3 regions of the Bradyrhizobium sp. 14AA genome follow, and region 3 is predicted to be linked to each of the others. Evidence: riboswitches for the same ligand, from Rfam matches in the RefSeq annotation. Region 3 holds a riboswitch; each other region holds the start of a gene.
The links. A riboswitch is a leader RNA that binds a small molecule or an ion and turns the genes downstream of it on or off. The one in region 3 is predicted to bind cobalamin.
Positions count from the first base shown of each region.

Region 1: linked by a shared signal. The riboswitch ahead of RAD15_RS27715 (energy-coupling factor ABC transporter permease) and the one ahead of RAD15_RS36720 (TonB-dependent receptor) in region 3 are both predicted to bind cobalamin.
Region 2: linked by a shared signal. The riboswitch ahead of RAD15_RS27735 (TonB-dependent receptor) and the one ahead of RAD15_RS36720 (TonB-dependent receptor) in region 3 are both predicted to bind cobalamin.

Region 1 covers NZ_JAVAYM010000017.1:188,499-190,678, reverse strand. The annotation lists gene cobF (precorrin-6A synthase (deacetylating)) at 1-422, opposite strand, end outside; gene RAD15_RS27715 (energy-coupling factor ABC transporter permease) at 465-1,142, opposite strand; cobalamin riboswitch at 1,180-1,398, opposite strand; gene cobA (uroporphyrinogen-III C-methyltransferase) at 1,444-2,175, opposite strand; gene RAD15_RS27705 (cobyrinate a,c-diamide synthase) at 2,172-2,180, opposite strand, start outside.
Region 2 covers NZ_JAVAYM010000017.1:192,139-194,318, reverse strand. The annotation lists gene RAD15_RS27735 (TonB-dependent receptor) at 1-1,291, opposite strand, end outside; cobalamin riboswitch at 1,408-1,609, opposite strand; gene RAD15_RS27730 (histidine phosphatase family protein) at 1,682-2,180, shown strand, end outside.
Region 3 covers NZ_JAVAYM010000028.1:114,410-116,589, reverse strand. The annotation lists gene RAD15_RS36730 (hypothetical protein) at 1-20, shown strand, start outside; gene RAD15_RS36725 (hypothetical protein) at 152-409, shown strand; cobalamin riboswitch at 459-670, shown strand; gene RAD15_RS36720 (TonB-dependent receptor) at 785-2,180, shown strand, end outside.

The DNA of each region.
Region 1 (2,180 bases), on a different contig from region 3:
GAGGTGATGCCGGGGACGACTTCGATCTTCGGCAACGGATTGAGCCGCCGCGCAATGCGCAGCGAGGAGTCGTAGAGCGAGGGATCGCCCCAGATCAGCAGCGCGACCTTGCCGTCACCACCGAGATGATCTGCGATCGTCTGCGACCAGGCCGCGGCGACGGCATCGTGCCAATCGTCCACGCCCTTGCGGTAGTCGGCTTCACCGGCGTCGCGCACAGGAAGATCGAACTCGGCGATGCGCGTCCTGTCGCTGGTGAGCACATCCGCGCAGATCGTCCGCCGCAAGTCTGCAAGATCGGACTTGGCCGTCCCCTTGCGCGGGATCAGGACGAGATCGGCTGCGTTGATGGCTTGAACGGCTGCGCGCGTGAGCTGCCCGGGATCACCGCAACCGATGCCTATCAGGGAAAGCGTGAGCATCGCGCGTGGGCGGGGCGGCCATGACGGCCGCCCCATTTTCTCTTAAGCCGCGTTGTGCAGGCGCGGGGTGACGAGGCCGGGCGCGGTAACACCGCGCAGCGACTTCGCCAGCGCCAGCACGGCGAGATCGGCCAGCGGCTCGATCACGATGACGAGCGCGTAGGACGCCGCAAACGTGGCGATGCTGGCGAGGTTGCTCATGGCAAAACCGGAGCCATAGAGCGCCCAGAACGCCACCCAGGCGATCACGCCGGCCTGATAGGTCGTCGAGAGCGCCAGCGCCTGGCGATACTTCAAATCGACATAGGCGGTGTTGCGCGAAATGATCCGTGTGGCGATCGCCTGGATCCCGAACAGCGGCACCAGGAGCGTCGTGACGTTCATGCCATATTGCGGCAGGTCGGCCGGCTCGAAGAACACGCCCTGAAGCAGCAGGCCGAACGCAAGGCCGAAGGCGGCGGGCGCAGCGCCGAACAGCAGGAACAGGGTCGAGCCAAGGATGAAGTGCACCTCGGAGACGCCGACCGGGAAGTGCGGCAGGATCTCGAAGAAGGTGAACACCAGGACGGTGGTGGCAAGGGTGCGCGCCGCGAACGAGGTGATGCCCTGCTCGCGCACGGTCTCTGCCGCAAGCTTCAGCGCAACGCCGCCTGCGGCGATGCCGGTTGCGTAACTCAACACGAGCTTGGCGCCCGTTACGACTCCTGGTTCGATATGCATGGCTCAGATCCTTCCTGCCGTCACACCCGACTGCCTTGGCCTCAAAACTTGCACGGCCGGTCTCCTGGCTCGCGGTTCACTGGGTTCTCCGGCCTTCCCGGACCTTGCGGCCCAGTGGCTGATCGGAGCCCCTCACCGCTTACAGTCGCGGGGGCGGCTGGGGTTTTGGGCGCCGCAACTGGGTCCGCCCACCCCCATTCCCGATTATGCTCCGGCGCTTTGCGCCGCGTCGAGCACCATGCATCTCCTGTGTGCCTCTTTCGCCAGCCGGGCGTCAAGGGGCGAAGGGCGGCCGGGGCGATCATGACGGATAATCCCCCGCCAGCGCGCCGAACAGGATGACGGCAGCCGTGGAAGCCGCCCCGCCCCGCGCAAGCTGCTCGGCAAGCTCGGCAATCGTGGTGCGGACCAGCCGTTCGTCGGCCCGGCCAAGGGATTCGGCGAACAGCGCCGGGGTCTCCGCGGCGAGGCCATGCTCGATCAACTTTGCGACAAGCGCCGGAAAGGTGCGGCGGCCCATATAGACCACGGTGGTTGCTTCGGGATCGGCCAGTGCCGCCCAGTTCAGGTTTGGCGGCAGCTCGCCCGTGACGTCGGCGCCGGTCACGAACTGCACCCGGCGCGAGGTGTGGCGCCGGGTCAGGGGAATGCCGGCTTGCGCCGCGGCGACGCAGGCCGAGGTGACGCCGGGAACGATCTCGTAGGCGATGCCGGCTTCGCGCAGCGTCTCCAGCTCCTCCTCGAGCCGGCCGAAAATGCCGGCATCGCCCGACTTCAGCCGCACCACGCGCGCGCCGGTTGCGGCATAGTCGACCAGCAGGCGGTTGACGTGGTGCTGCTTGGTCGAGGGCCGCCCCGCCCGTTTCCCTACCGCGACGAGGTTGGCGCCGGGCCGGGCCAGATCGAGGATCGCGCCGGACGCCAAATCGTCATAGAGCACGACGTCAGCCTCGCGCAGCCGCGCGGCGCCCTTCACGGTGAGCAGCTCGGGATCGCCGGGGCCGGCGGAGACAAACGTGACAAAACCGTTCACCGGTC
Region 2 (2,180 bases), on a different contig from region 3:
TCAGGTCGGTGATGTTGCCGACCAGCCGCTGGCTGTGCGCCACATAGAAGCGCTCGCGATCAACAAGGTTCGTACCGGAGTTGAACGCCTCGACTTCGTTGTTGAACCACGTGCGCTCTGCACCGTAGCCATAGGCCTGGCTCTTCAGCGTCAGGTCGGGCGCGAGCTTCAGCTCGAAGCCGCCGCGCAGCCAGACCTCTTGCGCGACGTTACGATTATCGAGGACATTGTAGTTGGTGTTGAAGGTGCGATCGTCGATCGTCACCGCGCCCAGATTGGTTCCGTTGTAGTTCGAGACGTAGTTGCCGGAGACGATCCCCGTCGTCGCGTGCGAGCCGCTGAAGGCAACCGGCACCAGCGGCGCGCCCCAATAGGCCTTTCCGCGATCCTCGCGATACTCGATCGCACCCCAGACCTTGAGACTGTCGGAGATGCGATAGTTCAGCTGGCCCGACACGTCGAGCGTCCTGGTGTTGGTATCGTCGGCAAAACCGTTGAGTGAGGAGCGGCTGATGTCGAAGCGATAATCGAGGCCCTGCACATTGGTGCTGCCGCCCGAGCCGTAATGGGCGCGGAACGAGTTCAGGGAGTCGTACGAGAAGTCCGCCTCGTTACGGATTGGTCCCGTATGCGGCTGCTTGGTGACGAAATTGATCGCGCCACCGGCGGCGCCCTCGCCCGAGATCAGCGAGGCCGGGCCTTTCAAAAATTCCACGGCCTCCAGATTGGCGGTGTCGGTGATCCGCGAGGTCATGTTCTGCGGACCGATCTTGATGCCGTTGTAGAGCGTGTTGATCTGGCTGTTGGTGAAGCCGCGCATCGAGAAGCCCGCCGGCTCCCCCGGACTGTCGCCGGAGGTCACGCCGACCGCGCCTTGGGCGACCTCGGACACGGTGCGATAGCCCTGCTCGCGCATGGTCTCGGCCGAGATCACTTCGACGGTCGCCGGTATCTCCCGCACGGTCAGGCCGAGGCGCGAAGCGCTTTCGGCGACCGCATTGGTGTTGAGCGGAGTCTGCGCTTGTCCCTGCCCTGCCGCGCCCGGCACAGCAGGTTTTGGCACGGCCGTCGCGGCCGCCGGCCTGCGCGCTGCCGCACGGCGGGCGCTCTGCGTGTCGCGCCCGGCAGGCTTGGCCTGCTTGCGGGATTGGGCGGGCGACACTTCGATCGGCGGCAGGCGTTCGCGAGCCTCCTGTGCCAGCGCGGCGGGCAGATCGATAGCGGCAAAGGATGTCAGCGCGACAGAGGCAAGCAGGAAGCGGCGCGGTCGTACAATTCGGGTGGAAGACACGGTCTTGGACCTCGGTATGACGTCAGTGGCACGTCACAGCGAACCAAGGTCCCATCTTCCGGCGCTCAGCCCTCCGATGAAGCCGAATGTCTGTACTCCCCGACCGACATCTTCGCGTGTGACCACGGCTGACGGCAGGTCTCCTGGCTCGCGGGTCGTGACCGCTTCGTCGCCTTCCCGGGACCGAGGACCCAGTGGCTTCTGACGAAGGATTCACCGCTTACAGTTGCGGGGGCAGCCGCGGCATTGGGGACAACGTCCCCGCACCGCATTCCCTTTTCATCCCCTCTCGGGGAAACCGTCCTAGCCATCTAGGATTACCATCAAGACAGAGTCAATGTACCAGTAGCGGCGTTATTGCCACAGCGACCAACTTCCTTGGAGATAAGCATGGAAGGCGAGACCTTCCTCTGGCTGATACGGCATGCGCCCGTCGACGGCGTCAAAGGAACGATCCATGCGGCCGACGCACCCGCCGCTCTCGGCGATCGCGCACAGCTGGAGGCGTTGCAGTACCGCCTGCCGCGGGATGCTGCGAGGAGCTATGCCAGCCCGGCCCGGCGCACGGTCGAAACGGCTCGCGCGCTGGGGCTCCAGCCGGAATTGGTCAGCGAATTCCGCGAGCAGGATTTTGGCGACTGGACCGGTCGTCGGCATGACGAGCTCGCCGCGACCGGCGGCGAGGCCTATGCACAGTTCTGGGGCGATCCGGCGCGCGGAAGGCCGCCGGGTGGCGAAAGCTTTGAGGATCAGGTCGCACGCGTCAGGCGAGGTCTCTCGCGGATCGGACCCGGCTCCGCAGTGCTCGTGGTCCATTCCGGTACCATCCGCGCTGCGCTGTGCATCGCGCTGGGCCTCACGCCACAAGCCGCCCTGCGCTTCGTCATCG
Region 3 (2,180 bases):
CCCTCAAGGGCGCGCACTGAGGCCTTCCGGCGCCAAGGGAGCGCCAAGGGCCGCCGGGCTTCCCGAGGCAGGAGGTCAGCGGTGCCGAGGCACCGGAACGATTCACATGCGTTAATCATTGAAGGGGCGGCAGGACGCGGAGTCCGATGGAATGGGTATGCTCGATCCCGGTCGATTTCTGGTGTCGTGCTCGCATTGCGATGCTTGGCCGATGGCGGCCAATGTGAAACGTTCGAGCTGGTCGGCATCCCCGCACGAAGTCCGCTTCGTGTGCCCGCGCTGCCGCCGCGAGGAGACCGCGATCGTCTCCGCCTCCGGCGAGCTGACGCCGATCAAGCGCCTCGACGTTCCGCCCCGCGACGTCACCGTTGCCTGGGCCCTGGCCCAGCGCCCGCGAGGACGGACCTGAACAGCCGGCATGCGGCACTATCGGTCGATTGACTCCGCAGCCGCGCGGCCCGTAAATGATCGGCGACGGTTCTCCTCACGGAGATCAAAAGGGAACGTGGTGCGGGATTTCCCAACGCGGGATTTTCTCAATGCCATGGCTGCCCCCGCAACTGTAAGCGGTGAATCTTTCGTCCTATGCCACTGGGAATCTCGGTCCTGGGAAGGCGACGGAGGGTAACGACCCGCGAGCCAGGAGACCTGCCGTCAGCCGTGGTCACACGCGAAGATGTCGGTCGGGGAGTACAGACATTGGCTTCATCGGAGCAATCGATCGCTCCGCCATGAAACCTCGTTCGCTGTGACGTGCCACTGACGTCATGCCGAGGTTACAATTGTGTCCCGTTTCGTCTCTGCAGCCGGGCGCCTCTGCGCCGGCCTCTTCACGTCCGTTTCCCTTTATCCGCTCGATCTTTCGACCGCCTTTGCACAGCAGGCCACCGCCGAGCCCTTGCCGCCGATCGAAGTGACGAGGTCCGACGAGAACCGGACGCGCGCGAGGGTTGCCGGCGACGGCGACACGGTCTGGCGGCGGGCGGCACCGAATGTCGCGCCAGGCGGAGCGCCGACGGGCACTGGCTCTGGCTCGTCCGGCTCCGGCCGTGAGACTGCCACCAGCAGCGGCGGCATTGTCGGGGCCGCCACGACCGTCATCACGGCCGCAGACATCGCCCATTCGCCGTCGCAGACGCTTGCCGAGATCATCGCGACGCAAGTGCCCGGTGCCCAGATCACGACGCTCTATGGCGGCCAGATCGGCGCCAAGACCAGTGTGGACCTGCGCGGCTTTGGTGCGTTTGCCACAGCCAACACGCTGGTGCTGGTCAACGGACGACGCCTCAACGATATCGACATGGCGCAGGTGGACCTCTCCACCATCCCGCTCAACTCCATCGAGCGGATCGAGATCACGCGCGGCAATTCCGGTGCGGTGCTTTATGGGGACAACGCGGTCGGCGGCGTGATCAACATCGTCACCAAAAACGGCGTCGGCGGACCGCCCGCCACCGCGCGCATCGAGGCCGGCTTCGGCTCGTTCAACACTGGGATCGGCAACGTCTCGACCTCGCTCAATTCCGGTCCGTGGTCGACCTCGTTCTACGGCAATGCCGTCAAGACCGACGGCTATCGCGACAACAATCACCATGTTCAGGAGAACGGCGTCGGCAATCTCAATTACACCACGCCCGGCCTGACCGCCTTCCTGACCGTCACCGGCGACAATCAGGAGCTGCGGCTGCCGGGCGGCCGCACCGTCGACCCCTCGATTGGCCTCGACGAGCTCGCCACCGCCCGGCGCGGGACCAGTACGCCGTTCAACTACGCCAACCAGCAGGGTTTTAGCGCGACCGCAGGCTTCACCAAGACCCTGGTGAATGGCGTCGATCTCATCGTCGATGGCGGCGTGCGTGACAAGAAGCAGCAGAGTGCGTTCTTCGCGAGCCCGACGCCGGTGCCGGCGTTCTTCACGTCGACCTATGTGAATGCTGACCTCACGACGTGGTCGATCACGCCGCGGCTCAGCGTGAAGGGCCTGCTGTTCGGAATGCCGTCGCAACTCTTGACCGGCATCGACTATTACGATGCGAGCTTTCAGCAAAACCGCGGCGCCGGGCAGGGGCTTACTCCCTGGCACAATTACGACCTCCGGCAGCAGACGGTCGCGGGCTATTTCCAGCATACGCTGGGTGTGGCGCCCACGACCGACATCTCCTACGGCGCGCGAGTGCAGA